Regions from separate parts of the Allobosea sp. NPDC055353 genome, predicted to be linked through region 2. Evidence: riboswitches for the same ligand, from Rfam matches in the RefSeq annotation. Region 2 holds a riboswitch; each other region holds the start of a gene.
The links. Region 2 has a riboswitch for cobalamin ahead of ACWIEX_RS07000 (ABC transporter substrate-binding protein). Riboswitches for the same ligand answer to the same signal wherever they lie in the genome.
Positions count from the first base shown of each region.

Region 1: it holds a riboswitch for cobalamin, as region 2 does, so the genes downstream of both, ACWIEX_RS00660 (TonB-dependent receptor plug domain-containing protein) here and ACWIEX_RS07000 (ABC transporter substrate-binding protein) in region 2, are expected to answer to the same signal.
Region 3: it holds a riboswitch for cobalamin, as region 2 does, so the genes downstream of both, ACWIEX_RS01485 (CbtB domain-containing protein) here and ACWIEX_RS07000 (ABC transporter substrate-binding protein) in region 2, are expected to answer to the same signal.

Region 1 is NZ_JBSHMC010000001.1:146,722-156,402, reverse strand. It holds gene ACWIEX_RS00680 (DUF6925 family protein) at 1-887, opposite strand, end outside; gene ACWIEX_RS00675 (ABC transporter ATP-binding protein) at 884-1,675, opposite strand; gene ACWIEX_RS00670 (FecCD family ABC transporter permease) at 1,675-2,688, opposite strand; gene ACWIEX_RS00665 (ABC transporter substrate-binding protein) at 2,685-3,545, opposite strand; gene ACWIEX_RS00660 (TonB-dependent receptor plug domain-containing protein) at 3,542-5,488, opposite strand; cobalamin riboswitch at 5,611-5,809, opposite strand; gene ACWIEX_RS00655 (5-formyltetrahydrofolate cyclo-ligase) at 5,805-6,539, opposite strand; gene ACWIEX_RS00650 (GntR family transcriptional regulator) at 6,803-7,519, shown strand; gene ACWIEX_RS00645 (tripartite tricarboxylate transporter permease) at 7,516-9,045, opposite strand; gene ACWIEX_RS00640 (tripartite tricarboxylate transporter TctB family protein) at 9,049-9,534, opposite strand; gene ACWIEX_RS00635 (Bug family tripartite tricarboxylate transporter substrate binding protein) at 9,616-9,681, opposite strand, start outside.
Region 2 is NZ_JBSHMC010000001.1:1,502,125-1,511,805, forward strand. It holds gene ACWIEX_RS06985 (ABC transporter permease) at 1-44, shown strand, start outside; gene ACWIEX_RS06990 (M81 family metallopeptidase) at 62-1,549, shown strand; gene ACWIEX_RS06995 (mandelate racemase/muconate lactonizing enzyme family protein) at 1,561-2,739, shown strand; cobalamin riboswitch at 2,775-2,986, shown strand; gene ACWIEX_RS07000 (ABC transporter substrate-binding protein) at 3,199-4,236, shown strand; gene ACWIEX_RS07005 (FecCD family ABC transporter permease) at 4,233-5,276, shown strand; gene ACWIEX_RS07010 (ABC transporter ATP-binding protein) at 5,273-6,067, shown strand; gene ltaE (low-specificity L-threonine aldolase) at 6,078-7,109, opposite strand; gene ACWIEX_RS07020 (L-serine ammonia-lyase) at 7,189-8,568, opposite strand; gene ggt (gamma-glutamyltransferase) at 8,599-9,681, opposite strand, start outside.
Region 3 is NZ_JBSHMC010000001.1:326,617-336,297, forward strand. It holds gene cobW (cobalamin biosynthesis protein CobW) at 1-570, opposite strand, end outside; gene ACWIEX_RS01475 (DUF1636 family protein) at 575-964, opposite strand; gene ACWIEX_RS01480 (CbtA family protein) at 975-1,715, opposite strand; gene ACWIEX_RS01485 (CbtB domain-containing protein) at 1,728-1,904, opposite strand; cobalamin riboswitch at 1,942-2,126, opposite strand; gene cobU (bifunctional adenosylcobinamide kinase/adenosylcobinamide-phosphate guanylyltransferase) at 2,280-2,792, shown strand; gene cobO (cob(I)yrinic acid a,c-diamide adenosyltransferase) at 2,792-3,403, shown strand; gene ACWIEX_RS01500 (MgtC/SapB family protein) at 3,500-3,964, shown strand; gene ACWIEX_RS01505 (TetR/AcrR family transcriptional regulator) at 4,138-4,758, shown strand; gene ACWIEX_RS01510 (acyl-CoA dehydrogenase family protein) at 4,755-6,410, shown strand; gene cbiB (adenosylcobinamide-phosphate synthase CbiB) at 6,415-7,392, opposite strand; gene cobD (threonine-phosphate decarboxylase CobD) at 7,413-8,405, shown strand; gene ACWIEX_RS01525 (D-2-hydroxyacid dehydrogenase) at 8,506-9,477, shown strand; gene ACWIEX_RS01530 (MFS transporter) at 9,496-9,681, shown strand, end outside.

The DNA.
Region 1 (9,681 bases), 1.4 Mb from region 2:
AGCGCCTGCCGGCCGAACCGGCTGCGCGGCGCCTCGAAAGCCTCAGCAGCGAGACCGGCGGCGATGGCCTCACGCGCGCTTCGCTTCAGCGCGATCAGCGCAGGGTCGCCGAAGCGATCGACAAGCGTTTCGAACGCCAGGAAGGCTTCGCGGTCGAACGCGTGAGGCCGGCCCAGGCTATCCTTGAGCGGGTGCGCCGGGACAAGATGGGCGCAGGGCACGAAGCCCTCCGGCATCGGCTCGGTCGCAGCATGGGTGCGGCCGCTGCGCAGGAGCTGGGGCAGCACATGGGTATGCGGGCCTTCCGGGCTGCGGCCATCGGCCGGCGGAATCGGCTGATAGACCTCGCAGCGGCCGAAGCGGGCGATGAAGACCCGGTGCGGTCCCGCCGCGACGATCACGCCCATCGCGGGATTTCCGGGCTCGAACAGGGAACGCCCCGCTTGCCCCCGCAACGCCGCGATCAAGGCCGGATCAGCCGTGCGGATGCAGATATCGGCCTGGAGCGTGCCGAGCCCCATATCGAACAGGATGCCCGCCGCATCCTGCGGACGCAGCGCGCCCGCGTCCGGGCCGAGCTCGGTCAGGACAGTGCGCCGGTTCATCGCGCAAGCGTCCTCCGGCAGGCAGAGCGCGACGCGGTGATTCCAGCCGCTGCCGACGGCGCTCTCCGATGCATGGAGGCGCACGCCGTCGAGCCGGCCGAAGCCGACCCCGCCGCGGGCCGTCGTCGCCGAAAGCCGATCCGGTTCATCGACGATCTCGAACGGCTCGCCGGCGTCGCGCATGAATTCCGCGATGGCGCCGAAGGTGCCGAGGTTCCACTGGCTGCCGGCGTCGAGAAGATGATCGCGCAGAAGGCTGCGCACCGTGTCGGTTCCGATCATGAAGCAGTCTTTCCGTTGTCGAGTGTGCGCCAGGGCAGGAGGAAGGGCTCGCCGGCATGGGCGCCGCGCAGGGCATGGATGCCGAAGACCTGCGCCAGCCTGACATCGTCGACAACTTCGGTTGGTGCTCCGTCGGCGATCCGCCGGCCATGGTCGAGCAGGAGGAGCCGGTCGCAGAAGCGAGCGGCCAGCGTCAGATCATGCAGCACGACGACGACCCCGGTGCCGTCACGGCTGATCCGGCGCAGCAGTTGCAAGGTGTCGAGCTGGTGCTGAGGGTCGAGCCCCGCCAACGGCTCGTCCGCGAGGAGATACGGCGCCTCCACCGCAAGCGCCCGCGCCAGCAGGACGCGGCGGCGCTCCCCGCCCGAAAGCGTGCCGACCGAACGGCCGACGAATCCGGCGACATCGCAACGCGCCAATGCCCGCGCGACCGCCTGCCGATCCGCATCCCCCAGCTCGGCGAAGGGGCGGCGATGCGGCAAGCGGCCGAGCCCGACCAGTGCCTCGACCGAGAGCGCCGCCGGCGCCTCACCGCCCTGGGCGAGGAAAGCGACGCGGCGAGCGAGCGCAGCTCGACCACGTTCTCGCGCCGTAGCACCGTCATAGTCGACCCTGCCACGATTCGGCGCGAGCAGTGCCGCCAGCACCCGCAGCAAGGTGGTCTTGCCGGCACCGTTGGGACCGATCAGGCCGAGCAGCTCGCCGGGCCGGACCTCGGCATCGACCTCTTGCAGGATCGGCTTGCCGCCGAGCGAGACCGTGATGCCGGACGCCGTGATCGCCATCACAGGGCCTCCCGGCGCAGACGCTGCACCAGTGCGAAGAGGAAGGGCGCGCCGATCAGTGCGGTCACCACGCCGAGCTTGAGTTCCGGCCTGACGGGCATGAGCCGAACGCCGATATCCGCCGCCAGGACGAGAATGGCGCCGCCGAAGCCGCTGGCGATCAGCAACCGTCCCGGCCGGTGGCCGACCAGCGGACGCAGCAGATGCGGCACGACGAGGCCGACGAAGCCGATCGCGCCGGTGACGGCGACCGCACTGCCGACCGCCAGCGCTGCGCCGCCGATCAGTCGCGCCCGCAGCCAGCCGAGATCGAAGCCGAGGCTCGCGGCCGTATCCTCGCCGAGGCTGAGCGCATCAAGCGCCGGCGCCGTCGAGGCCAGCAGGAGCCAGCCGACCAGCATCAGCGGCAGAGCGAGCGCGACATGGTTCATGCTGCGGTCCGCCAGCGAGCCCATCAGCCAGAACACGATTTCCAGCGCCGCGTAAGGATTGGGCGCGAGGTTCAGTGCGAGCGCGGTCGCGGCGCCCGCGAAGCTGTTGAGCGCCACGCCGGCGAGGATCAACGTGGTCGTGCTCGCGCCACGGCCAAGCAGGATGAAGAGGATCACAGTCGCCATGAGCGCTCCCGCGATGCCGCCGAGCGGCAGGGCGAGCGCAAGGCTGGCGGAGAGCCCGCTATAGAAGACGAGGACGGCGCCGAAGGCCGCCGCGCTGGAGATGCCAATCACGCCGGGCTCTGCCAGCGGATTGCGCAACAATCCCTGCATCGCCGCGCCGGCCATGCCGAGGCTGAACCCCACGAGCGCACCGAGCAGGGCGCGGGGCAGGCGCAGTTCATAGAGCACGAGCGCCGGCAGGCTCTTTTGCCCCGCGAGGAGGTCCGTCACCGCCGGGCCGAGCGCCAATGGCGCATAGCCGACGGCCATGGAGATCGCAGTCATCGCCAGAGTGGCGAGGGCAAGCAATCCCAGCAGCGGTGCCGGCCTGATGCCGGGCGAAGCGTCCGGCGTCATGGCTTCTCCTCCACGGCACGCACCAACAACTCGATCGCGTCGAGGACGCTCGGGCCGGCGCAGGTCCATAGCCGCGACGGCAGGGCGACGCGCTTCAGCCGGTCGCCAAGCCGGTCGATCACCGGATGGTGCAGGATCTCGTGCGCCAGGGACGGCGGGCCATCCGGCGTCTCGTTCAGGATCAGGATTTCGGCGCCGCCGAGCGCCACGGTTTCGAGCGCGATCTGCCCATAGCTCTCGACGCCCAGTTCGGCCGCGATATTGACGAGACCGGCGCGGGTCAGAATCTCGTCGACGAGCGAGCCGCGGCCGACCGTGAAGCCGCTGGGACGGAGCACGATCGCCCGCAACGGCCGCTCGACACGCCGAGCGGCGAGGGCCTGCAAGCGCTGCTCGATCCCGACGAGCAAGGCCTGCCCGCGAGCGGGCTCGCCGAGAACATCGGCCATCTCGGCGATCTGCGCCTTCATTTCCGCGAGATTGTGGGGAACGCCGAATTCCCTGACGCCGATGCCGACCCGCCCGAGCAGCGAAACCGTGGCGCGCGTCGTATAGGTGCCGGCGACGACGAGATCGGGGTGAAAGCCCAAGACTTCCTCGGCAAGCCCGTGATTGGCCGGTATCAGGCGGGCGGCGTCCGCCATGTTGGCGTTGCGCGGGTCCTGCGACAGCCATGTCACCGAAGCGATGCGCTCGGGATCGGCCAGGCGCAGGACGAGCTCGTCGGTACACATATTGAGCGAGACGATGCGGGCCGGCCGCTCCGCAGCAAGCGAGACCGATGCCATCGCGCCCGCAAGCGCGATGGGCAGGAGGCAGGCGCCGCGCAGGCGGCGCAGGGCGAGAGGCAGGTTCATCCGCCGATGGCCACCTTGATTCCGCCGAAAGCGCCGAACCCCGGCACGAGGAAGCCGACCGGATTCTCCCAGCGCTTGTCGAAGAGGTTATCGACCCGCCCGAACACCGTCACCTTGTCGGTCGCCTTGTATTCGGCGGCGAGGTTGACCAGCGTCGCCCCCTTCGCGCGCATGCGGGATACCGAGAAGTCGCGATTGCCGTCGACCCAGGAGCCCACATAGATCAACGTCGCGGAGAGGCTGAGCTTGTCGGTCGGCGTCCAGGTCGCGGTCGCGCTCGCCTTGTGGCGCGGCCGGCGCAACAGTTCCTGCCGGGCGATCTCGTCCCTGGCGAGGGTGAAGGTGTAGTCGGCGCGGATGCGGAACTGGGGCGAGATTTCCAGTGCGGCGAAGGCCTCGACGCCCTTCGTTCTGGCCTTGCCGATATTGGCGTAGGAATCGCGCGTGACATTGGTGACGATCAGGTTGTCGATATCGTTCTGGAACCAGGTCGCGCCGAATTGCAGGCGCTTGTCGAAGAGCGGCTGCTCGAGGCCGATATCCCAGCCGCGGCTTTCCTCCGGCTTCAGGTTCGGGTTGCCGAAGAAGTTGTAGCCGGGGCGATAGTCGATGAAGAGCTCGCTCAGCGTCGGCGCCTTGAAGCCGGTGCCGTAGCTCGCCTTCAGCTTGGTTTCCGTACCGGGGATGATGACGGCCGGGGTGACGCGGTAGGTCGTGTGCCCACCATAGCTGTCGTCATGGTCGTGACGGATGTTGGCCGCCAGGAAATAGCGATCCTCGATATTGCCCTGGTATTCGAGATAGGCCGCCTTGTTGCCGTTCGAGGCGATCAGGCTCGTGGTATCGAGCCGCTCGCGCTCATATTGCAGGCCCGTGATCAGGTTGTGGCCCTTGATGATCTCGAGATTGCCGCGCCAGTCGAGCTTGGTGCGCTCGCCGAGGCTCTGATTGGGCAGGCCAAGCAGGCCTGTCGCCGCGGAGGCCGTCCGCGTTCCCCTGTCCTGCCGCGAATAGGACACGCCGAAGGTGTTGACGAAGCGCCCGCCAAACGGGTCCCAGACCACCTCGCCGCGGGTGAAGGCCTGCGCGTAGTTCTGCAGGGAGCGATAGGGCGAGGGCGTGCTCGGGAAGCCGGTGTCGCCGGTATAGCGCAGCTGGCCGTCCTGATAGCGGCCGACCCAGTTCAGCGTCAGCGTGTCGGTGAGCGCAAAGCCGAGGCGTCCCGAATAGCTGTAATTGTCGAAGATGTTCGGATTGATCCGGCGGCCGGGCGGTACGAGGTTCGGCGGCGTCACCTCGGTTCCGTCGGCGCGGAAATGGCTGGCGTTGAAGGCATAGTTGAAGCGCGCATCGCCCCCGCTGAAGCCGAGGGACTGGTTGAAGCTGCCGTGCGAGCCGCCCTCGACGCGCGCGGTCACCTTCGGCGGCCCTTCGCCGCGCTTCGTGGTCACCGAGATGACCCCGCCCAGCGCGTTGGCACCGTAAAGGCCGCTCTGCGGGCCGCGCAGCACCTCGATGCGCTCGATATCCTCGGTCAGCATCGAGCCGAAATCGAAAGAGCGGTTCGGCGCCGAGGGGTCATTGGCCTCGATGCCGTCGATCAGCACCTTGACGTGATTGGAATTGGTGCCGCGCATGAAGACCGAGGTCAGGCCGCCCGGCCCGCCAGTCTGGACGATGTTGAGCCCGGGCACGGCGGCGAGCGCCTGCGGCAGCGTCCGGCGCTGCTGCTGTTCGATATCCCCGGCGGTGATGACGGTGACGGAGCTCGCGACCTCGCGGGCGGGCGTCGGCGTTCCCGTGGCGCTGACGACGATCTCGTCGAGCGCCACGGTGGCGGGGGCGTTCTGGGCAAAGGCCGGGGCAGTTGCACCGGCGATGGCAAGGCAGGAAGCGGACAACAGCAGGCGGCCGCATCCGGCGGCCGGGAGGAAGAATTTCACGATGGAGACCTCGGGCGTTGACGTCAGTGGCACGTCACCGCGAACGCGATCTCCCATCAGCCGTACGAAAGACGGCGAACAGTCGAATCAGCGATCGGCGCACCCCGGCCGAACGTGTCCGCGTGTGACCACGGCTGACGGCAGGTCTCCTGGCTCGCGGGTCGTTGCCTTTCGCCGCCTTCCCAGGTCCGAGGCCCCAGTGGCGTATGGCGAAAGGCTCGCCGCTTACAGTTGCGGGGGCAGCCGCGGCATGGGGTGGTTCGACACCCGCACCGCGTTCCCTTTTGATCCCGTGAGGGAACCGTCGCGCTCAGGCTTATGGGGAGATCGGGCCGGCGTCAAACGGAGGTTCCCGATCCTGCTTTCCGCCTTGGGACCTGATGCCGTTTTCCGTCACGATATGGCGCATCGGGATATCGAAGTCGTGCGGCCGGATCGTCGTCATCTCCGCCATCTCGTAGCCGACCCCGATCGCGATCGTGGATGGCGGCAGCGCCGCCAGCGTGCGGTCGAAGAAGCCGCCGCCATAGCCCAGCCGGTAGCCCTGCGCATCGAAGCCGACCAGGGGCGCGATGACGATCCGGGGGAAGACCGGCACACCTGCAGCCGGCACGGGGATGTTCCAGACGCCGCGCTCCAGCCGCTCGCCCTTGCGCCAGAGCCGGAACAGCAGGGGCTTGCCGCGCTCGACCACGACCGGCAGTGCAGCGAGGCCACCGCGCTCGCGCAGGCTTCGGAACCAGTCTCGCAGGTCCGGTTCGCCACGGAACGGCCAGTAACCGCTAACGAGGACGCCGGCGGGATCGCCGATCAGCGCGTCGAGATGACCGGCGATCCGACGCCCGAGCGCGTTTCGAGCGCGGGCCGACATCGCCAGACGGGCTGCGATCAACCGCGCCCGTTCGGAGCGCCGCCATTCGGTCAGGCTCGGTTCGGGCTGCGCCTGCCCGGCTCTGCGCGGCGGCGTCAGCCCGGAATAGGCCGGATCGATCTCGTGCAGCAGGCAAGCCGGCGAAGCATAGTCATTCAGATCATCGTCGCCCTTGCCCATCAGCTTCCGGCCTCCCTCGCCACGACGCGCCAGCCACCCCCGGCCCGAGCGAGGCTGCGCGCGAAGGTCCGGACCTTGGATCTGCGGCTCATGAGCATTCTGCGCAGGCAGGCCATGCAATCAACCGAATTCAGGGTTGATGGAATACGGCAATCTTCGATGCAGATCGCTCTGGAACGCCGAATTCGCCGGCACCTCCGGTACCCATCGGGCACGGAAATGCTCTATGCTGCCGGGATCAGAAGCAGATAGGCACCCGCTCGATGCTGGCCGAGACTTTGCCCCCCGCGAGCGTGGGCGTCACCGTCAAACTCTATGACGACCTCTCCTCGGCCATCGTCTCCGGGGAGATCGCGCCTGGCGCCAAGCTGAGCGAGCCGGCGATCGCCCGCCGTTTCGGTGTCAGCCGCGCGCCGGTGCGCGAAGCGATCCGGCGCCTGCAGGAGCGCGGGCTCGTCACCTATGTCGCCAACCAGGGCGCCCGCGTCGCCGAGCCGAGCGCGGCCGAGTTCCTCGCCCTGCTCGACGTGCGCGAGGCGACCGAGGGCATGGCCGCCCGCCTCGCGGCCGAAAGCATGAGCGAAGCCGAGATCGCCGCGCTGGACGCACTGGTCCGGGGTCATCGCGGCGAGATCGAGCGCAACCCGATGGGCGCCTATCTCCAGGACGAGCCCGAGGCGGATTTCCACCGCCGGATCGCGAAGGGCAGCGGCAACCCGATCCTCGCCGAACTGCTCTGCGAGCAGTTCTATCCGCGGCTGCGACTGTGCCGGCGCCTGCACTCCACCGTGCCGGGACGCGGTCGTGAGGCCTGGGGCGAGCATATGCGGATCACCGAGGCGATCAGCCATCGCGACGGCGAACTGGCGGAGATCCTAATGCGGCGCCATATCCGCGCCGCGCGCATGGCGCTTCAGGCCGCGCTGGCCGCGAATGTCGGTACCAAACCGGGCAAGCGCCGGACCGGAGCGAAGCGCTAACCTGCCCGGCCAGCAGAGGTCGCCGGCTCTTCTTCGGCACTGGCGCGCCGGCGCAAGCGCGCGAGCACGGGCGGCACGACCAGCACCAGCGCCGCGATCGCAAGCAGTGTCGCCGCGATCGGCGTGCCGATCAGCACGCTCCAGTCGTTCTGACTGACAGCGAGCGCACGCCGGAGCTGAATTTCCGCCTGCGGGCCGAGGATCAGCCCGATCAGGGCCGGTGCGATCGGGAAATCATGGACGCGCGCGACATAGCCGACGAGGCCGAGGCCGCACATCAACGCCAGGTCCATCCAGGAGGTCGAGAGACCCCAGACACCGACCATCGCGAAGACGACGATGCCGCCATAGATGTATTGCCGGGGGATCAGCAGCAAACGGACCCAGATGCCGACCAGCGGCAGGTTGAGGATCAGCAGGATGACGTTGCCGATATAAAGCGAGGCGATCAGGCCCCAGAGCAGATCGGGGTTGGTGGCGAACAGCAGAGGCCCGGGCTGGAGCCCGTAATTCTGGAAGGCAGCGAGCAGGACGGCGGCCGTCGCGGTCGAGGGCAGGCCGAGCGTCAGGAGCGGCACGAGGATGCCGGCCGCCGCCGCGTTGTTGGCGGCTTCGGGGCCGGCGACGCCTTCGATCGCTCCCTGTCCGAACTCCTCCGGATGCTTGGTCAGGCGGCGCTCCAGCGCATAGGACAGGAAGGTCGGGATTTCCGTGCCGCCAGCCGGCAGCGCGCCGATCGGAAAGCCGATGACGCTGCCGCGCAGCCAGGGCTTCCAGGAGCGCTTCCAGTCCTGCTTCGTCATCCAGCTTCCGCCGGAGAGCGGATTGATCGCGGCCGGCGCAGCCCCGCTGCGGCTCGCGACATAAAGCGTCTCGCCGATCGCGAAGAGAGAGACCAGCACGACGGTGAAGGGGATGCCGTCGAGCAGTTCGAGCGTGCCGAAGACCATGCGGGTCTGGCCGGTCTGGGTGTCGATGCCGATCGTCCCGAGCGCGAGCCCGAAGAACAACGCGGCGAAACCCCGCACCATCGAACGCCCCATCACCACGGCGACCGAGGTGAAGGACAGTATCATCAGGGCGAAGTAATCCTCGGGGCCGAAGACGAAGGCGAGCTCGGCGATGGCCGGCGCGAGGAAGGTCAGTGCCAGCGTGCCGATCGTACCCGCGACGAAGGAGCCGATCGCCGCCGTCGCCAGTGCCGCCGCGCCACGGCCGCGCCTTGCCATGCGGTTGCCTTCGAGCGCCGTCATCACCGAGCCGCTCTCGCCCGGCGTGTTCAGCAGGATCGAGGTGGTCGAGCCGCCATAGAGCGCGCCGTAGAGGATGCCGGCGAACATGATGAAGGCGGAGGCCGGGTTGACCTGCGCGGTGACCGGCAGGAGCAGCGCGATGGTCAGCGCCGGCCCGATGCCGGGCAGGACGCCGACCGCCGTGCCGAGCCCGCAGCCGACGAAGGCCCAGAACAGGTTCATCGGCTGCAAGGCAACCGCGAACCCGCCGAGCAACTGGTTCAGGATGTCCATGCTTTAGCCCAGCAGCGGAAAGAAGGGGCCAAGGCTGATGCCGAGGCGGGAGAAGCCGAGCCAGGCGAGACTGGCGATCGTTGCGCCGATCGCAAGATCGAGCAGGGTGCGGCGCGAGCCGAAAGCGTGGGTCACCAGCGTGAAGGCCAGCATCGCGCTGAACGGAAACCCGAGCCAGCGGATCGTCAACAGCGGCACGCCGACGCCGGCCAACGCCATCAGGAAGGCGGGACGGGAAAACGGCGCCTCCTCCTCGTCCTCACTGGGCGGCGCCAACTGCCCCTTCAGCGCCTGCATGATCAGCAGGAAGCCGAGCAGGACAAGGACGAGTCCGACGGCGAGCACGATCGCAGCCGGCCCAAGGCCGACATAATTGGTGGTCGAGGCAATGCCGCGCGCGCCATTGAGCCAAAGCGCGCCCATGACCACAATGGCGAGCCCGAGCCACCAGGGCCGCCCGCCGCCGGCCGCAGCCGAATCGTTCTTCATCGACGACATCTGCCTTGCCCTGCCCTTTCGCGATGGACCGCGGGCGGCGCGCTTACGCACGCCGCCTGGCTTCGTCGAAGGCTATTTCAGGATGCCGACTTCCTTGAGCGCGCTCGTCCAGTTGGCGTCCTCGCTCTTGAGGAAGGC
Region 2 (9,681 bases):
GCGATGGCCTGCGCGACGTGCTCGACCCTCGCCTGAAATTCTGACCCGCCGGAGCCGCCCGATGAAGCGCATCCTGATCGCCGACTGCAAGCAGGAGATTTCCTCCTTCAATCCGTTGTCGTCGCATTACGAGAACTTCCTGATCCACCATGGTGACGGCCTCTACGTCCAGCGCGGCCAGAACCAGGAGCTCGGGGGCGCGCTCGCTGTCTTCGAGGCGAGGCCCGATATCGAGATCGTGCCGACGATCTGCGCGCGCTCCGGCAGTGCAGGGCCGCTCTCGGCGGCAGGCTGGAAGAAGCTCTCCGAGGAAATCCTCACCGCGATCTTCGCCAAGCTCGACCGCATCGACGGCATCTATGTCTCGCTGCACGGCGCGATGGGTGCCGATGGCGAGCTCGACCCGGAAGGCTACCTGCTGGAGAAGCTGCGCCAGCGCGTCGGGCCGGACATGCCGATCGTCATCTCGCTCGACCTGCACGGCATCCTGACCGATCGCATGCTGCGCAATGTCGACGGCTTCGCGATCTACTGGACCTATCCCCATGTCGATTTCGCAGATACCGGTCGCCGCGCCGCCGAACTCCTGCTGAAACTGATGGCCGGCGGGATCAAGCCGGTCGCCGCGCGCGTCGTCATCCCCGCACTGGTCCGCGGCGACGAGCTCATCACCAAGACCGGCTGCTATGGCGAACTCCTCGCCGAATGCCGCCGGCTGGAAGAGGAGGGGCGGGCGCTCGCGGCCGGCATCATGATCGGCAACCCTTTCACCGACGTGCCTGAGCTCTGTTCGCAGGTGCTGATCCTCACCGATGGCGACAAGGCGACCGCCGAGCGCGAGGCGATCCGGCTCGCCGAGGAGTTCTGGCCGCTGCGCTTCCGCATGCAGGGCAAGCTTGTCCCGCTCGATCGCGCCATCGCCCAGACCCGCAGCATCGACGGTCCCGTGATCTTCACCGATGCCGCCGATGCCACTTCCTCCGGCGCCTCCGGCGACAGCAACCTGATCCTCGCCGCCTTGCGCAAGGCCGGCTACGGCAAGCGTGTCTTGGCGCAGATCGTCGACGCGCCAGCCGCTGCCGCCGCGCACAAGGTCGGCGTCGGTGCGACGATCGAGGTTGCACTGGGCGGCTCGATCGATCCCGCCCGCTTCCCGCCGATGAAAGTGACCGTCAAGGTCAAGCTGCTCTCGGATGGCGAGGCTGCGCTCGAGACGATGAAGGCGCCGCTCAGCGCCGGGCCGACCGCGGTGCTGAACTGGGACAACGTCACCGTGGTCGTGATGAGCCGCTCGGTTAGCCTGTTCGACCGGGCGATGTACTATGCCAACGGCATCGACCCGACCGATTTCGACCTGATCGTGGTGAAGTCGCCCCACACCGAATTCCACATGTTCGACCAGTGGTGCGCGCGGAACTTCAACATCGACGCGCCCGGCGCGACCTCCGCCAATCTGAAGAGCCTGGGCCACACCATCTGCGCCCGGCCGATCTACCCGCTCGATGAGGGCGTTGCCTTCACGCCCCGCGCCACGATCTACGAACTGTGAGGATGAAGCCCGTGCCCAGGATCGAGGCCGTCGATTTCTTCTATCTCGCCATGCCCGTGGTCACCGACGAGGCCGATGGCAGCCAGGATGCACTGCTGGTCAGGGTCGCCGCCGGCGGCCATGTCGGCTGGGGCGAATGCGAGGCGGCGCCGCTGCCCTCCATCGCCGCCTTCATCTGTCCGATGTCGCATGGCGTCTGCCGCCCGGTCGCGGATTCCGTGCTGGGCCAGAATCTGGAGAGCCCGCAGGACATCGCCCGCATCGCCGCCGCCGTCGCCTATAACTCGATGGACCTGCTGCAGGCGCCGCATACCTTCTCAGGCGTCGAGATGGCCTTGTGGGACATCCTCGGCAAGATGCGCGCCGAGCCGGTCTGGCGCCTGCTCGGCTATGCCAAGAGCCATCCCAAGACGCCCTATGCCTCGGTCCTGTTCGGCGACACAGCGCAGGAAACCCTCGAACGCGCCCGCGATACCCGCAGCCGCAGCTTCCGCGCCGCCAAGTTCGGCTGGGGTCCGATCGGTCGGGGCAGCGTCGAGGCCGATGCCGAGCATTTCGTCGCCGCCCGCGAAGGCTTGGGACAGGACGGCATCCTGCTCGTCGATACCGGTCAGATCTTTATCGAGGATGTCGAGCGCGCCGCCGCCCGTCTGCCGGCGATGGAGAAGGCGAACGTGCTCTGGTTCGAGGAGCCGTTCCACGCCAGCGCGCTCGAAGCCTATGGCGGTCTTGCCAAACGTAGCCCCAAGGTCCGGCTGGCCGGCGGGGAGGGTGCCCATAACGAGTCGATGGCACGCCAGCTCATCGACTATGGCGGCATCGGCTATGTCCAGATCGATTGCGGGCGGATCGGCGGCATCGGCCCGTCCAAGGCGGTAGCGGATTACGCGGTCGCCAGGGGCGTGACCTTCGTCAATCACACCTTCACCTCGCATCTCGCGCTCTCCGCCTCGCTCCAGCCCTATGCCGGTCTCGCGGATCACGAGATCTGCGAATACCCGGCCATGCCGAAGCCGCTCGCCACGGCGATCTCCGCCAATCATCTGGAGCGCGACGCGAACGGGCAGGTCGCGGCGCCGGATGCGCCCGGCCTCGGCATCGAGGTCGCGACGACGGCGCTGCGTGGCTACCTGCAGGACGTCGAGATCTCCGTCGGCGGCAAGCGGCTCTACAGCACGCCGAGCCTCTGACGCGATGTCGGCTTGACGCGGCGCCACGCCCTTATAGGGTGTGCGCCGATCGAGGTTCTCCGGGTTGCTCCCGGAGCTAAGAGGGAATTCGGTGAGATGCTAGCCGCATCAAAGCCGAGGCTGCCCCCGCAACTGTAAGCGGCGAGCTCTCCGTCCATCGTCCACTGGCGCCTGATGCGCCGGGAAGGCCGGGCGGAACAGGCATCGACCCGCGAGCCAGGAGACCTGCCCCGGTCGTCGAAGACGTCTTTCGGACGGGGTGTTCCGGAGCCTGTGAGTCGATGGGGGCCCTGCGCCGCCTTTCCGTCCCACATGCCAAAGCTGCCCCGGCCGTCATCTCGGGGAGCGATGAAATCCATGTTCACGAAGACCGCTGCACAGGCCGCCCAAGGCGGCTTGACGGCTGCCTGCCGTGCACTCTATGGGAAATGCAACATTGTTACATTTCGGATAGCCTCAATGCCGGTTGCGCGCCCGTTCAATTCCCTGCTTCGCCTCTCGGCCGCCGCGCTGTTCGGGGCTCTCGCTGCCGGCACGGCCACTGCGGCGCCCACGAAATACCCGCTGACCCTCGAGAATTGCCGCGAGACGATTACCTTCAACGCCGCGCCCAAGCGCGTCGTCGCGATCGGCCAGACCCAGACGGAAATCCTTTATGCGCTCGGCCTCGGCGACCGCGTCGTCGGCACGGCGGTCTGGTTCTCGCCGGTGGCCAAGCCATATGAGGCCGTCAATGCCAAGGTGAAGCGCCTCGCCGATAACGATCCGAGCTTCGAGGCGGTGCTGGCGCAGGAGCCCGATCTCGTCACCGCGATGTTCGAATGGCATGTCGGGCCCAACGGCATCGTCGGCAAGCGCGACCAGTTCGCCAAGGTGAAGGTACCGAGCTATGTCTCGCCGACCGATTGCGTCGGCAAGGACAATTCCGGTGCCGGCGACGGCGTTCGTACGCAGATGTTCACGATGGAGCTGGTCTATCGCAACATCCGCGAGTTCGGCGCGATCTTCGACGTCGCCGACCGTGCCGAGACGCTCGTCGCCGAGCTGAAGGCACGCGAGGACAAGGCCGTTGAGCAGGTCGCGAAGCTCAAGGCGCAGGATGTTCCCGTCGTCGTCTGGTTCTCCAGCAAGGACATCAAGGGCGACGGCTTCATGGCCGGCAAGAACGGCGTGCCCGCCTATATCCTGTCCAAGCTCGGCGCCCGCAACATCATCACGACCAACGAGGAATGGCCGCTGGTCGGCTGGGAGAGCATCGCCGCCGCCAATCCGGCCGTGATCGTCACCGTGAAGATGGACCGCCGCCGCTTCCCGGCCGACGATATCGAGAAGAAGCTGGAATTCCTGAAGACCGACCCGGTCGTCAGCAAGCTCGACGCCGTCAAGAACAACCGCGTCGTCATCATGGATGTCGGGGCGACCCGCGCCGGGCTCGACACCATCGACGGCATCGAGACGCTCGCCAAGGCGATCGCCGGCTTCGGGCTTTCGCGTTGAGCCACGCCGCCCATGGGCCGAACTGGCCGGCGCGAATCGGCATCGCGTTGGCTTCGCTGCTGGCGCTGACCTTTTCGGTCGCGCTGGCGGTGACGATCGGCGAGATGCGCATCCCGCTGGACACGGCCCTGAAGGCGCTCGGCAACGGTCTGTTCGATCTCGACTTTTCGGTCAGCGCGATCCAGCAGGGCGTGATCTTCGATTATCGCCTGAGCCGCGCGCTGATGGCGGGTCTGTGCGGGGGCGCGCTGGCCCTGTCGGGCGCGATCCTGCAGGCGTTGCTGCGCAATCCGCTGGCCGAGCCCTATATCCTCGGCATTTCGGCGGGCGCCTCGACCGGCGCCGTCGCGGTGCTGATCCTTGGCATCAGCATCGGCGGCACGGTGCTGTCGGTTTCGACCGGCGCCTTCATCGGCTCCTGCGCCGCTCTCGTCGTCGTCGCCATGCTGGCGGCGGGGGCGGGCGGTGCGAGCGACCGCGTGATCCTTGCGGGCGTCGCCACCTCGCAGCTCTTCAATGCGGCGACGGCGACGATCGTCACGACGCTCGCCAGCGCCGAGCAGGCGCGGGGCGTCATGTTCTGGCTGCTCGGCAATTTCGGTGGCGTGCGCTGGCCCGATCTCTGGATGGCGGCGCCTGTCGCTTTCATCGGTTTCGGTATCTGCATGCTGCACGCCAAGGTGCTCGACGCCTTCGCCTTCGGTGTCGATGCCGCGGCGTCCCTCGGCGTCGCCGTCACGCGGGTCAAGGTCGTGCTTTTCGCGACGACGGCGGTGATGACGGCGGTAATGGTCTCGATCGTCGGCACGGTCGGCTTCGTCGGGCTGATCATCCCGCATGCCGCGCGCTTCCTCGTCGGCTCCGGCCATGCCCGCTTGTTGCCGGCCTGCCTCGTCGTGGGTGCGATCTTCATGATCCTCGCTGACATCCTCTCCCGCATCCTGATCCCGCAGCAGATCCTGCCGATCGGCGTGGTCACGGCCCTGTTCGGCGCGCCGGTCTTCGCGCTCATTCTTTATCGCGCCCGGAGGCCGGCATGACGCTCGCGACCCGCGAGGTCCGCTGGGGTGCCGGCGGCCGGATGATCGTCGATGGCGTGACGCTGGAAGCGGCGCCCGGCCGGGTGCTCGGGCTGATCGGCCCCAACGGCTCCGGCAAGTCGAGCCTGCTCCGGTTGCTCTGTCGCCTGCGCAATGTCGCGAGCGGCGTCGTCACACTCGACGGTTACGACATCGCCGGCGTGCCGCGCCGCGAACTCGCCCGCCGGCTGGCCTTCGTCGAGCAGCAGGCGACCACCGAGATCCAGCTTTCCGTCTGCGACGTCGTCCGTCTCGGTCGCACGCCGCATCGCGCCGCGCTCGCCTCCTGGAACGACGCCGACGAGGCCGCCGTCAACGAGGCGCTGGCGCGGGTCGGGCTCACCGAGCGGCATGACCAGTTCTGGCACACGCTCTCAGGGGGAGAGCGCCAGCGCGTCCACATTGCGCGGGCGCTCGCGCAGGAGCCGAGCGAGCTGATCCTGGACGAGCCGACCAACCATCTCGACATCCAGCACCAGCTCTCGATCCTGAGCCTGGTCCGCCGCCTCGGCATCACCTGCATCATGGCGCTGCACGATCTCAACCTCGCCGCGATGTTCTGCGACGAGATCGCTTTGCTGCATGACGGGCGTTTGCAGGCGGCCGGCGCGCCGGAAGACGTCCTGACCGCCGAGGCGATCAAGGACATCTTCGGCGTCGCGGTCTCGATTCGGCCGGGAGCTTCCGGGCGGCGCCACATCGAATACCTGGTCGAGGCCGAGCCGCGGAAGACTGCGCCCGGAAGCGGTTGAGGCCGGGCCTCTACTCCGCAGCCGCTTGCCGCTTGTCAAAGAAGCTCTCGCAGGCTTCGGCGACGCGCGCGACGGAGGCGTCGTTCACATCGAGATGGGTCACCCAGCGCAATGTGCCGTAACGCCCGCTGACGGCGATGCCACGCTCGCGCAGGAAGGCGGCTAAGGCGGCGGTATCGAGCGCCTTGGGCGACATGAACACCATATTCGTGCGGGCCGGCCCGGCGCCGAGTTCCGGGAAGCGCGCCAGCACCCCCGCCAGAGCCGCGGCGCGCCGATGATCCTCGCTGAGCCGCGTGACATTGTGCTCCAGCGCGTAGATCGCGGCGGCAGCGATCACGCCGGTCTGGCGCATGCCGCCGCCCAGCATCTTGCGGATGCGGCGGGCCTTCTCGATGAAATCCTTCGGGCCGACGAGGATGGAGCCGACCGGCGCGCCGAGGCCCTTGGAGAGGCACAGCGACACGGTGTCGAACTGCCCGGCGATCCAGGCGGCATCGCGATTGCTCGCGGCAGCCGCGTTCATCAGGCGGGCGCCGTCGAGATGGGTGGCGAGACCGCGCGAGCGGGCGAGCCCGGTCGCGGCTTCCAGATAAGCATCGGGCAGGACGAGGCCGTTGAAGGTGTTCTCCAGCGCCAGCAGGCGCGTCATCGCGAAATGGAAATCGTTCGGCTTGATCGCATTGGCGATGGCGTCGAGCGCAATCGTGCCGTCGGCCTCGTTCGGAAGAGGCTGCGGCTGGATCGAGCCGAGCACGGCCGCGCCGCCACCTTCCAATCGATAGGTATGGGCCATCTGGCCGACGAGATATTCCTCGCCGCGGCCGCAATGGGCCATCAGCCCGGCGAGGTTCGCCTGCGTGCCGGTGGGGAAGAACAGGGCCGATTCCTTGCCGAGCCGCTCGGCGGTGATGGCTTCCAGGCGCTTGGTCGTCGGGCAATCGTCATAGACGGCGTCGCCGACCTCGGCTGCGGCCATGGCGGCTCGCATCCCTTCGCCAGGGCGTGTCACCGTATCCGAGCGGAAGTCATCCACGATCATCGATCCGATCCTTGCAGGCTGTGCGTCCAACCTATCGGGCGCCCGCCCGATCCATCATGCAAAAATGGCAGGGGAGGGCTCAGCATTCCGGCAGGTTGACGGCGAGCCCGCCGAGGCTGGTTTCCTTGAAGCGCTCGTTCATGGCCTCGCCGGTCTGCCGCATCGCCTCGATGCAGTTGTCCAACGGCATGAAATGCGAGCCGTCGCCGCGCAGCGCCAGCGACGCGGCCGCGACCGCCTTGATCGCGCCGATGCCGTTGCGCTCGATGCACGGCACCTGGACGAGGCCCGCCGCGGGGTCGCAGGTCATGCCGAGATGGTGCTCCAGCGCGATCTCGGCGGCGTTCTCGATCTGGGCGGGTGTGCCGCCGAGCACGGCGCAGAGCCCGGCCGCGGCCATCGCGGCGGCCGAACCGACCTCGCCCTGGCAGCCGGCCTCGGCCCCGGAGATCGAGGCGTTGTGCTTGATCAATCCGCCGATCGCTGCCGCCGTCAGCAGGAAATCGGAAACCTTTTCCGGCTCAGCCCCGATGCAATGGTCGAGATAATAGCGCAGCACCGCCGGCACGACGCCGGCCGCCCCGTTGGTCGGAGAGGTGACGACCCGGCCACCGGCTGCGTTCTCCTCGTTCACCGCCATGGCGTAGACGCTAAGCCAGTCGGTCGAGGCGTGCGGCTGAGAACGATTGGCCAGCCGCTCGGCCGCCAGTTGCCGCTGGATATGCGCTGCCCTGCGCCGCACGCGCAGGCCGCCGGGCAATTCGCCCTCCTGGTTCATGCCGCGTTCGATGCAGTCGTTCATCACCGACCAGAGCCGGGCGAGGCCGCTTTCGACCTCTTCCGCCGGCTGGAGATGGGTTTCGTTGGCGCGCTTCATCGCCGCGATCGACAGCCCGCTCTCCTTGGCCATGCGCAGCATGGTTGCCGCGTTCGCGAACGGGTAGGGCCAGGACGATGTCTGCGTAGAGGCGGCCGGCGCTTCGCGCTCCTGCGCCGTGACCACGAAGCCGCCGCCGATCGAATAATAGGTCTCGGACAGCAGCTCGACGCCGGCGGAATCGCGGGCGCTGAAGACGAGGCCGTTGGCATGGCCGGGCAAAGGCGGCCCGTAGTCGAAGACGATATCGGTCGCGGGATCGAAGGCCAGTGGCGGCAGGCCGTCATGGCGCAGCAGGTGGCTGCGGCCGAGTTCGTCGAGCTGGCGTTCGGCCGCGTCGAAATCGAAGGCGGCCGGCGTCCAGCCGAGCAGGCCGAGCGCGACGGCCCGGTCGGTGGCGTGGCCCTTTCCGGTGAAGGCGAGCGAGCCGTAGAGCGTCGCGGTGACGGCTGCCGCGCGATCGCGCGCCGGGTCCCGGCGCAGCAGGTCGAGGAACTGCCCCGCCGCCGTCATCGGGCCCATCGTATGCGAGGATGAGGGGCCGATGCCGATCTTGAAGACGTCGAATACGCTCAGGAACATTCCCGCCCCCTGTCGAAGCCGGTCCGGAAATCAGACGGAGATCGCCATTCCGTCGCGCTGCGGGTCGGCCCCGCCCGAACATGTGCCATCGGTGATTCCGATCGCATGAAGGGCCGCGAAAGGGAATGTCTGGGCCGAACGCTTGACGTCATATCCCGCTGCGGTGAGTTCGGCGCTGACATTGCGGCGGATGCGGTTGGAGATGTCGATCGTGTTCGAGACGGCCATGACTCGCGGCGCCGCGACGGCCTCGAAGGGCGACATGCCGAAATCGATCATGTTCATGATGCCCTGCGCGATCGCCGGCGCGATATAGCTGCCGCCGGGCGCGCCAATGACGATGCGCGGCGTCTCTCCGTCGAAGACGATGGTCGGCGCGGCGGAAGAGGCGCGGCGCTTGCCGGGCGCGATCGACGCCGCCCGGCCAGGGCGCGGGTCGAAGCGGCTCATCGTGCCGTTATAGATGAAGCCGAGCCCGTCCGAGATCGCGCCGGAGGGGATGCCCAGCGTGTGGGTCAGCGCCACGGCGTTGCCCTCGCGGTCGACGACGGTGACATGGGTCGTCTCGCGCTGCGACTTGTCCAGCCTGTCGATGACCGCGCGCTCGCCGCGCCGGATCGCCTCGGCCTGCTCGGCGGCGTGCTCCTTCGAGATCAGCCGGTCGACAGGCACGTCGACATAGGCCGGATCGCCCATGAAGCGATCCTTGTCGATGGTCATGCGTCGCATTGCCTCGGCGAGCAGGGTGATGTGCTCGGCGCTGCCATGCCGGAGCGCGCCGATGTCGAAATTCTCGAGGATGTGCAGGATCTGCAGCATCGACATGCCGCTCGCCGGCGGCGGGCTCGTCGAGATCCGGTGGCCGCGATAGGAACCCCAGATCGGCTCGGCGACCGAGAGTTCATAGGCCGCGAAGTCGCGCTCGCTGATCAGCCCGCCCTGGGCCGCGAAATCCGCCGCCATCCGGGCGGCCAGCGCACCATGGTAGAAATCATCCGGCCCGCTCCGGGCGAGATGCTCCAGCGTGGCGGCAAGATCGGGATTGACCAGCGTGTCGCCGACGCGCTTGGGGCTGCCGTCCGGCCGGAAGTAAACCTCGCGTCCGGTCTTGCT
Region 3 (9,681 bases), 1.2 Mb from region 2:
CTTGTTGAGCAGGATCAGGTCGGCGCAGAGGATCTGGTCCTCGAACACCTCTTCCAGCGGATTGTCGTGATCGACCGACGCATCGGCCGCCTTCTGCGCGGCGAGCGCTTCCGGATCATCGGCAAACTGGCCCTCGGCCACAGCCGGGCCGTCGACCACGGCGATGACGCCGTCGACGGTGACGCGCGAGCGGATCACCGGCCAGTTGAAGGCGGTGACGAGCGGCTTCGGCAGGGCGAGCCCGGAGGTCTCGATCAGGATGTGCTCGGGCGGGTTGGGCCGGTTCAGCAGCTTCTCCAGCGCCGGCACGAAATCATCGGCGACGGTGCAGCAGATGCAGCCATTCGGCAGTTCGACCACGTCCTCGTCGCTGCAGCCGGCGATGCCGCAGCCCTTCAGGAATTCGCCATCGAAGCCGAGATCGCCGAATTCGTTGACGAGCACGGCGAGCTTCTTGCCCTGCGCATTCTCGAGGAGATGGCGCACGAGGGTCGTCTTACCGGCGCCGAGGAAGCCGGTGATGATGGTGCAGGGCGTCTTGCCCAGATTGGTAGTCTGCGGAGCGTTCATGATGTCATCCTTGCTGGCGCGCCGGCAAAGGCGGCACGCGTGCGACCACGCCCTTGCGGAAGGACTGCGGCCGCTCTTTCCAGGGAACGATGCCGTTGGCGCTGGCGGCATAGGCCTCCGCGGCGCCGACGATCTCGTCGAGATGGGTGTCGGTGTCGAGATCGCCGATCAGATAGGTCCATTTGCCATCGGCGCTGAGCGCGATGGTGCAGGGCCGCTTGCAGACGCAGAGGCACTCGACGGGCAGCACGGGGATCGTGCTGCCCTTGGCTTTAAGCTGTTCGGCGAGGCGCTCGGCCAGCGCCAGTCCCGGCTGGTCATAGCCTTCCGGGAGATCGGCGCGGGCACGGCGGCAGGCCGTGCAGACATGGATGGTGAGGTCGCCCTCGGACATTGGCTTGCTTTCAGGCTTCGACGGCCCGGCGGCTCGCCCGGGGCCAAAGCACGCCGACCATGAAGGCGGTGACGAGCCAGAGCGCGGCCTGGATGCCGAGCGAGAGCGACGCGAAATGCGCGGCGACCTCGGCCGGCACCTTGCTCTCCGGCGCGGCCGGATGCGGGGCGCCGACAACATGCGGCAGCAGGATCAGGACGATCGCCACAAGCTTGAGCCAGGGCTGTTCGAAGCGCAGGAACAGGAACAGCCCGATGGCGGTTGCAACGGCGGTCCAGAGCCACCAGAGCTGGCGCTGCTCCAGCGCGGCCGAGGCTGCCCCAGGCAGTTCCGGCGCGAGCCCCATCGCAGGCGCAAGCCCGAGCGCGAGGAAACCGCAGGCACCCCAGACGAGCGCGCTGCGCTGGTCGATCCTGTCGCCGGCCGCGATCATGCCGGCGAGCAGCAATCCCGCGAAGCCGATCGCGGTCGCGATCGTCACCGCGCTGGTGAAGAGTGTGCGCTGGAGGCCATCCTGCGGCTTCCATTCGGCATGGTCGTGGCCGGGCGCGTCGCCGGCCGGTCCATGCGCGAGGATGATCTTCGCCTCGCCGTCGAAAGCGGCCAGCGCCGGCGCCTTCAGCGCGAGTGCCGCCTCATAGGTCTCGGCCTTGAGGATGAGCGGGGTGGTGGTGACATGCTGCAGGGCGGCGACGATCAAGCCAGCCAGAAGCCCGGCCAGGATGCTGACCGTGAGAACACGCGTGACCATGATGACTTTCCCTCAGTGGCAGGGAAAGGCGAGGCCGTGGCGGGTGTCGTGCGCGGCGTTGTGCACGTTGGACGAGGCCGCGAAGCCGGTCGTGTAGATCAGCGCGACGCCGATCACGAGCGCGGCGGCGACCGCCTTGACGCGTTCCGAAACGCTGAGTGTGGGGGTGGAAACCGAAGCGGTGTTCATAAGCGTTCTCCGTGGCCGCCCCGCCGGCAGCCGGTTGGATCTCTGCGGGTCGACGGCAGGTCTCCTGGCTCGCGGACTTCGCGCCCCTTGCCGCCTTCCCGGAGCTTGCGCTCCAGTGGCCGATGGCGAAGGACATCCGCTTACAGTTGCGGGGGCAGCCGCGGTCTCGCACCGCGTTCCCTTTTCACCTCCTCGCGGAGGCACCGTCGGCGACGATCATTAGCCTTCGGCGTGTTGCTGTGCAATGCAGTGCGCGTCGCAAGGGCGTCATTCTCGGGCTTGACCCGAGAATCTCTTGCAGGGAGAGGCTCCGGGGCCTCCTTCGGATGGAGATGCTCGGGTCAAGCCCGAGCATGACGGCAGAGGATTTTTTGAATGGAGTTGCCCCAGCTCACCCTCGTCCTCGGCGGCGCCCGCTCCGGCAAGAGCCGCCATGCCGAAGCGCTGATCGAGGCCCTGCCGGCGCCCTGGACCTATATCGCAACCGCGCAGGCCTATGACGACGAGATGCGTGCGCGCATCGCCGAGCATCGCGCCCGCCGGCTGGCCGGCTGGCAGACGGTCGATGCCCCGCTCGAACTGGCGGAGGCGATTGCCGCGCAGCCCGCAGGCCGTCCGGTCCTGGTCGATTGCCTGACGCTCTGGCTGACCAATCTCATCCTTGCGGAGCGCGACACTGTCGCCGCCCGCGAGGCCCTGATCGCCGCTTGCAAGCGCGTATCCGCCCCGCTCGTGCTGGTCGGCAACGAAGTCGGGCTCGGCATCGTGCCGGAGAATGCGCTGGCTCGCCGTTTCCGCGACGAGGCCGGGCGGCTGCATCAGGCGCTTGCGGCGCGGGCGGCGAGCGTGGTCTTCATGGTCGCCGGATTGCCGATGCGAGTGAAATGATGACGACGGATCAGGAAGACGCCGCCCGCCACAAGGCGAAGATGGAGAAGCGCAAGGCGGTTCAGGACGCCGAAGTCGCCTCCAAGACGGTCGAAAAAGGCCTACTCATCGTCAATACTGGCCCCGGCAAGGGCAAGTCGACGGCGGCTTTCGGGCTGATCCTGCGGGCGCTCGGCCATGGCTGGCGCATCGGCGTGGTGCAGTTCATCAAGGGCGCCTGGTCGACCGGCGAGCGCAAGGCGCTCGAAGCCTTCGGCGATCAGGTGAGCTGGCACAGCATGGGCGAGGGCTTCACCTGGGAGACGCAGGACAAGGTGCGAGACATCGCCGCCGCCGAGCGCGCCTTCGCCAAGGCGCGGGAGCTGATGGACGATCCGGACATTCGTCTGCTGGTGCTGGACGAGCTCAACATCGCCTTGCGCTACGACTATCTGCCGCTCGCCGAGGTCGTGGCGACGCTGGCCGCGCGCCGGCCGGACCTTCACATCGTCGTCACCGGCCGCAACGCCAAGCCGGAGCTGATCGAGGCGGCCGACCTCGTCACCGAGATGACGCTGGTGAAGCACCATTTCGCTGCCGGCGTGAAGGCACAGCAGGGGATCGAGTTCTAACAGGCCCCTTGCCGGGTTCCGTTCGTTTGCCGCAGAACGAACGCGAGCGGCCCTCGCGCGTTCATGCCCTCGATCGTCATTTTCGGGGGGTGAGTAATGGCAACTTTTCTGTGGGGAGAGCTGGACCTGCTGCTCAGGCTGCTGGCCGGGATGGCCGCCGGCATCGTCGTCGGCTGGGAGCGGACCAACAAGCAGCGCGCGGCCGGGATTCGTACCTTCGGGCTGGTCGGGCTGGGTACAGCCGCCGCTGCCACGATCTTCAGCGAGCCACATGAGGCCGACGCCGCCAGCCGCGTCGTCCAAGGGCTGCTTACCGGAATCGGTTTCCTCGGCGCCGGCGTCATCGTACTGCGCCGGGGCCATTCGACGCCGACGGGCCTGACAACGGCCGCAGCGATATGGGTTACCGCTGCGCTCGGTTGCGCCGCCGGGCTCGGCGATCATGCCATCGTGGCGTCGGCCACGCTGCTCGCGCTCGTCCTGCTCGCCATCGATCATTCCGTCGAACGCTGGGCCGGTCGCGGTCGGGCGGCGGATTCTGGCAACGCGCCACCTTCCTGAGTGGTCGAGGGGCCGCGGGGCGAGGGGTGCAGGGGGGGCGCCTGAGCGGTCCGTAGGCGATCTCGCCCCCGGCCTGCCGTGTTCCAACCCGGTCATTCCCGTTCCAGCCCTTGACGGCGGCCAGCCATCTCGTCAAATTGAATCCGAATTCAAATTCAATTTTGAGACCACCCATGGCCGGCATCGCACCGAAACAACCGCGCAAGGCTGGCAAGCGCGAGGCCATCCTCGCCGCCGCGCGCGGCATCGTCTCGGAGGTCGGCTTCCAGGAAACCTCGATCGCCGCGGTGGCCTCGGCCAGCGGTGTCTCGACCGGCAGCGTCTATTCCTATTTCGCCTCCAAGGCCGAGCTGATGGCCGAGATCGTCGCCGCCGTATCCTCGCGCGAGCTTGCCGTGCTGCGTGATATCGCCGCGAGCGACGCCCCCGTGGCCGAGCGACTGGCTGCTGCGGTGGAGGCCTTCGCCCGCCGCGCCTTCGCCAATCGCCGCCTTGCCTGGTCGATGATTGCCGAGCCTGCCGATCCGGCCGTCGATGCGACGCGGCTGGATTATCGTCGTGAGATCGCCGGCATTTTTCGCGCGCTTGTCGTCGAAGGTGAAGGGCAGGGCGCCTTTCGGCCCGTCGATCCCGATGCCGCCGCTGCCATGATCGTCGGCGGCTTCATGGAGGCTCTGATCGGCCCGCTCTCGCCGGACCGCCCGATCACTTCCGAGCGCGGCCGCGAGATCGCCGCCGCCCTTGCCGATCTCTCCCTCGCCGCGCTGATTTCCCGAGAAGGACAGGCCGCATGACCACGCTCGACGCTTACGGCTACGACACTCACGAAGTGCTGAACCAGGCGCCGGCACTGGCGGATTACGACGCTTTCGCCGCGGACCCTGCGCTCGGCAGTATTCTCGACACTTTCGGCGCCGGCTGGTTCCGCGAGCAGGCGAGCGTGGTCGGCGGCCATGTCGGGTCGCAAGCGGTGCAGGACCTCGCGCGGCAGGCCAATCGCACCCTGCCGGAACTGCGCACGCATGACCGCTGGGGCCGGCGCGTCGATCAGATCGAATTCCACCCCGCCTGGCACGAACTGATGGGGCTAGCCATGCGCGACGAGTTCCATTCGCTGTGCTGGACCAAGCCGCAGCCCGGTGCGCAAGTGGCGCGCGCGGCTGTGTCCTATCTCTGGAACCAGGGCGAGAACGGCATCTGCTGCCCGCTCGGCATGACCTATTCCGCGATCCCGGTCCTGCAGCGCGATCCTGCGCGCTGGGCCGAGTTTGGCCGGCTGATCACCTCCACTGATTACGACGGCCGCCCCTTGCCGGCTGCGCAGAAGCGCGGCGGCACGGTCGGCATGGCGATGACCGAGAAGCAGGGCGGCTCGGATCTGCGCCAGACCCAGACGGCGGCGACGCGCAATGCCGACGGCACCTATGCGCTCACCGGCCATAAGTGGTTCTTCTCCGTCCCGCATTCCGACGTGTTCCTGACGCTGGCGCGCACGGAGGAGGGCGTCTCCTGCTTCGTCGTGCCGGGCTGGTTGCCGGATGGTTCGCGCAACCGGCTGCAGATCCAGAGGCTCAAGGACAAGTGCGGCAACAAGTCGAACGCGTCGTCCGAGGTCGAATTCCGCGGCGTGATCGCCCACCTGATCGGGGAGCCCGGCCACGGCATCCGCGCCGGGCTTGAGATGAACCACTACACGCGGCTCGATTTCGCCGTCGGCTCGGCCGGATTGATGCGCCATGCGGTGGCGCAAGCCGCGCATCATACCGCCCATCGCCGCGCCTTCCAGAAGGCGCTGATCGACCAGCCGATCATGGCGAATGTGATCGCCGACCTCGCTTTGGAGGCCGAAGCCGCCGCCTGGCTCGCCTTCCGCTTCGTCCATGCGCTCGACAGCGAGGGCGAGAGCGAGGCCGAGAAGCTGATCGGCCGCATCGGCGCGCCGATCGCCAAATACTGGAACTGCAAGCGTGCCACCCCGGTCGCGGTCGAGGCGCTCGAGTGTCATGGCGGCAACGGCTTCATCGAGGATCACCTGATGGCGCGGCTCTACCGCGAGGCGCCGCTCAACGGCATCTGGGAGGGCACGGGCAATGTCGTCTGCCTCGACGTGCTCCGTTCGATCCGCCGCTATCCCGATTGCGTGCCGGCCCTGCTCGACGAGTTGCATGCCGCGCGCGGCAACGATCCCCGTTACGACGCCTTCCTCGCCGAGTTGGAAATCGATCTCGTCGATGTGCTCAAGCACGAGCATCTGGCGCGGCGCTTTGTCGAACGCATGGCGCTGGGCCTGTCGGCCTCGCTGCTCATCCGCCACGCGCCGCATGCGGTTGCGGATGCCTACGTCGCTTCGCGATTAGCCGGCGGCTGGTCGGGCCATTTCGGCTCGCTGCCGCAGGGGACGGATTTGCAGGCGATCGCACGACGGGCCGTGCCGGTGCCGAACTGAGGCTCTAGAGCAGCGTCACGGCCGCGAACAGCCCCGCTAGCGCCCAGAGCAGGCCGCAGGAGCGCTTGTAGAGCGCGAGCGCCCGCCTGATATCGGTCGCGTTGGCCTCGGCCCGGCCATCGCCCATCCAATGGTCGTCGACGCGGGTCTCGCCATAGACGCGCGGCCCGGCGAGGCGCAGGCCGAGCGCCCCGGCCATCGCGGCCTCGGGCCAGCCGGCGTTGGGCGAGCCGTGCTTGCCGGCATCGCGCCGCACGGCCCGCCAGGCGCCGCCGGCATCCGCCTGCCGGTCGAGCGCCGCCGAGACCACCAGCAGCAGCGCGGTCAACCGCGATGCCGGCAGGTTGACGAGATCGTCGAGCCGCGCCGCGGCCCAGCCGAAGGCGAGATAGCGTGGCGTGCGGTGGCCGATCATCGAGTCGGTGGTGTTGATCGCCTTGTAGGCAGCGATGCCCGGCAAACCGCCAACACCCAGCCAAAAGGCTGGCGCGGTGATGCCGTCCGAGAAATTTTCGGCGAGGCTCTCGATGGCTGCACGCGACACGCCGGCTTCATCGAGCGTCTGCGGGTTACGGCCGACGATCATCGAGACGGCGCGCCGCCCGCCATCGAGCCCATCCCGCTCCAGCCCCCCGGCGACGCGGGCGACATGCTCGTAAAGGCTGCGCTGCGCGATCAGGGTCGAGGCGATGAGTGCAAGCGGGATCAGGCCGAGTGGCCCGAAGGAGAGGCACAGGTTCTGGATCAGCGCCGACAGCGCGATGATGACGGCGAGCAGCAGCAGGAGCGCCAGCACGCCCATCGCCTTGCGCGTCGCGAAGGAGGCTGTCTCCCGGTTCAGCCCCCGATCAAGCCAGCCGATCAGCCTCCCGATCCAGGTGACGGGATGGCCGATTGCGGCATAGAAGCGCTGGGGATAGCCGAACGCCGCCTCGATCGTAAGCGCGAGCAGGAGCAGCGGCAGGCTGGCGGAGAGATTCATGCAGGGCGCGGGGCAGGGTCGTGGCTGAGGACGGTATCTGGCATGGCGGCGATCTCGCCACGGCCCGCGCGCTCTTTCCGGAGGCACCGCAGCCCTGGGTCGATCTCTCCACCGGGATCAATCCGATCCCCTATCCGCTTCCGGCGCTGCCGTTAAGTCTCTGGACGCGCCTGCCGGGCGCGGATGGCGAGGCGGCGCTCCTTGCGGCGGCCCGTATTGCATACCGCGTCCCGGCGCACGCCGGCATCGTCGCGGCGCCAGGCACGCAGATCCTGATCGAATTGCTGCCACGGCTGGCACCCGCCGGCCCCGTCGCGATTCTCGGCCCGACCTATGCCGAACATGGTCATGCCTGGCGCAAGGCGGGCTTTTCGGTCACTGAGACGGCCGCGTCTCCCGAAGACGCGGCGACGAGCGTCGTGGTCAACCCCAACAACCCCGACGGGCGCGCGCTGCCCCGCGACGAGCTGGCCCGGCTCGCCGCTCATTGCGCCGCCTGCGGCGGCCTGCTCGTCGTCGACGAGGCCTTTGCCGATTTCACGCCCGAAACCAGCATCATCCCTGACATTCCGACAAGCACGATCGTGCTGCGCTCCTTCGGCAAGACCTATGGTCTCGCCGGACTCCGGCTCGGCTTCGCCATCGGCGCTCCCGACTTGATCGCGCGCCTGAAGGCGGCGCTCGGTCCCTGGTCGGTCGCCGGCCCGGCGCTCCATGTCGGCGCACTTGCGTTGTCCGATGCCGATTGGCTCGCCGGGGCCGGCCGGGAACGGGCGCAGGATGCCGCGCGTCTCGATGCCTTGCTGGCGCTGCATGGACGCATCATCGGAGGAACCACCCTGTTCCGCCTCCTCGAAACGCCGAAAGCGGCGGCACTCTTCGCCCGCCTCGGCGGTCACGGCATCTATGTCCGCCGCTTCCAGCACGCGCCGGATCGCCTGCGTTTCGGCCTGCCGGGCGACGAGACCGCATGGTCGCGCCTGCATGCTGCGCTGGCCGTCGATACCCCCTGAGCATCGCGATTAGCGTGAAGCTTGCATGCGGCGGATGCGGGGACAGGAGCCGGCGGGCCGGCTAACGTCGACTGCATAAGGAATCGGGGAGAGACAACGCATGGCAGTCCTGCCGCCGGAAGGCGAACTGACGATCGGCTTCGCCCATGCCGCCTATCAGCTTCGGGACGAGTTCCTCACGCGCGGTCGTGCCGCGGCGAGTTTCGAGGTCAACAGCCTTGACGACCTGCGCGAGCGGGCGCCGGAAGCCGACGTGCTCGTCGTCTCCGGCCTGTGGCGCAACGACCTGCTGCCGCGATTGCCGAAGCTGCGTTTCATCCAGTCGATCAGCGCCGGCACCGACCAGTTCGACAAGCCGGCGATCGGCGCCGCCGGCATCCGCCTCGCCAGCGCCCAGGGTAGCAATGAGCGGGCGGTCGCCGAGCATGCGATGTCGCTGATCCTGGCGCTGACCCGTCAGATCCATTTCGCCCGGGACAACCAGGCGAAGCAGTTCTGGCGCCCGATGATCGGCGACAGGGCGCTGCGCGAGGATGAGCTCGGCGGCAAGACGCTGGTCATCGTCGGGCTCGGCCGCATCGGCCTGCGGCTGGCAAAATTGGCGGCGGCCTTCGACATGCGCGTCATCGGCGTGCGCCGCAGCCCGGAGCCGCAGCCCCATGTTGAGGCCGTCATCCATCCGGACAAGCTCGCAGAGACTGTGGCCGGCGCCGATTTCGTCGCCCTGACCTGCCCGCTGACGCCCGAGACGGAGGGGCTGATCGATGCCCGCATCCTCGGCGCGATGAAGCCGAGCGCTTTCCTGATCAATGTCGCGCGCGGTCGCGTCGTCGACGAGATGGCCTTGCTCGATGCGCTCGGCAACAGCGGCATCGCCGGGGCCGGGCTCGACTGTTTCCATGAGGAGCCGCTGCCGGCGATCTCGCCCTTCTGGCGCATGCCGCAGGTCATCGTCACCCCGCACAGCGCCGGCGAGACGCGGGCCTATGAAGGCAATGTGGTGGATATCCTCCTCGACAATCTGGGTCGCCTCGAACGCGGCGAAGCGAACCTGCGCAACCAGATCGTCTGAGCGGAACGGGTCGCTGCCATGACTTCGCCGAGAGTCTTCCGGCCGGGCGGCCCCTCGCTGATCCCGGCGCTCGGCATCACCCAGGTCTTCGGCTACGGCACGCTGTTCTATGCCTTCACCGTGCTGGCGCCGCGCATGACCGTCGATTTCGGCTGGGCGCCGGAATGGACCTTCGGCGGTTTCGCGATCGGCCTTTTGCTGGGC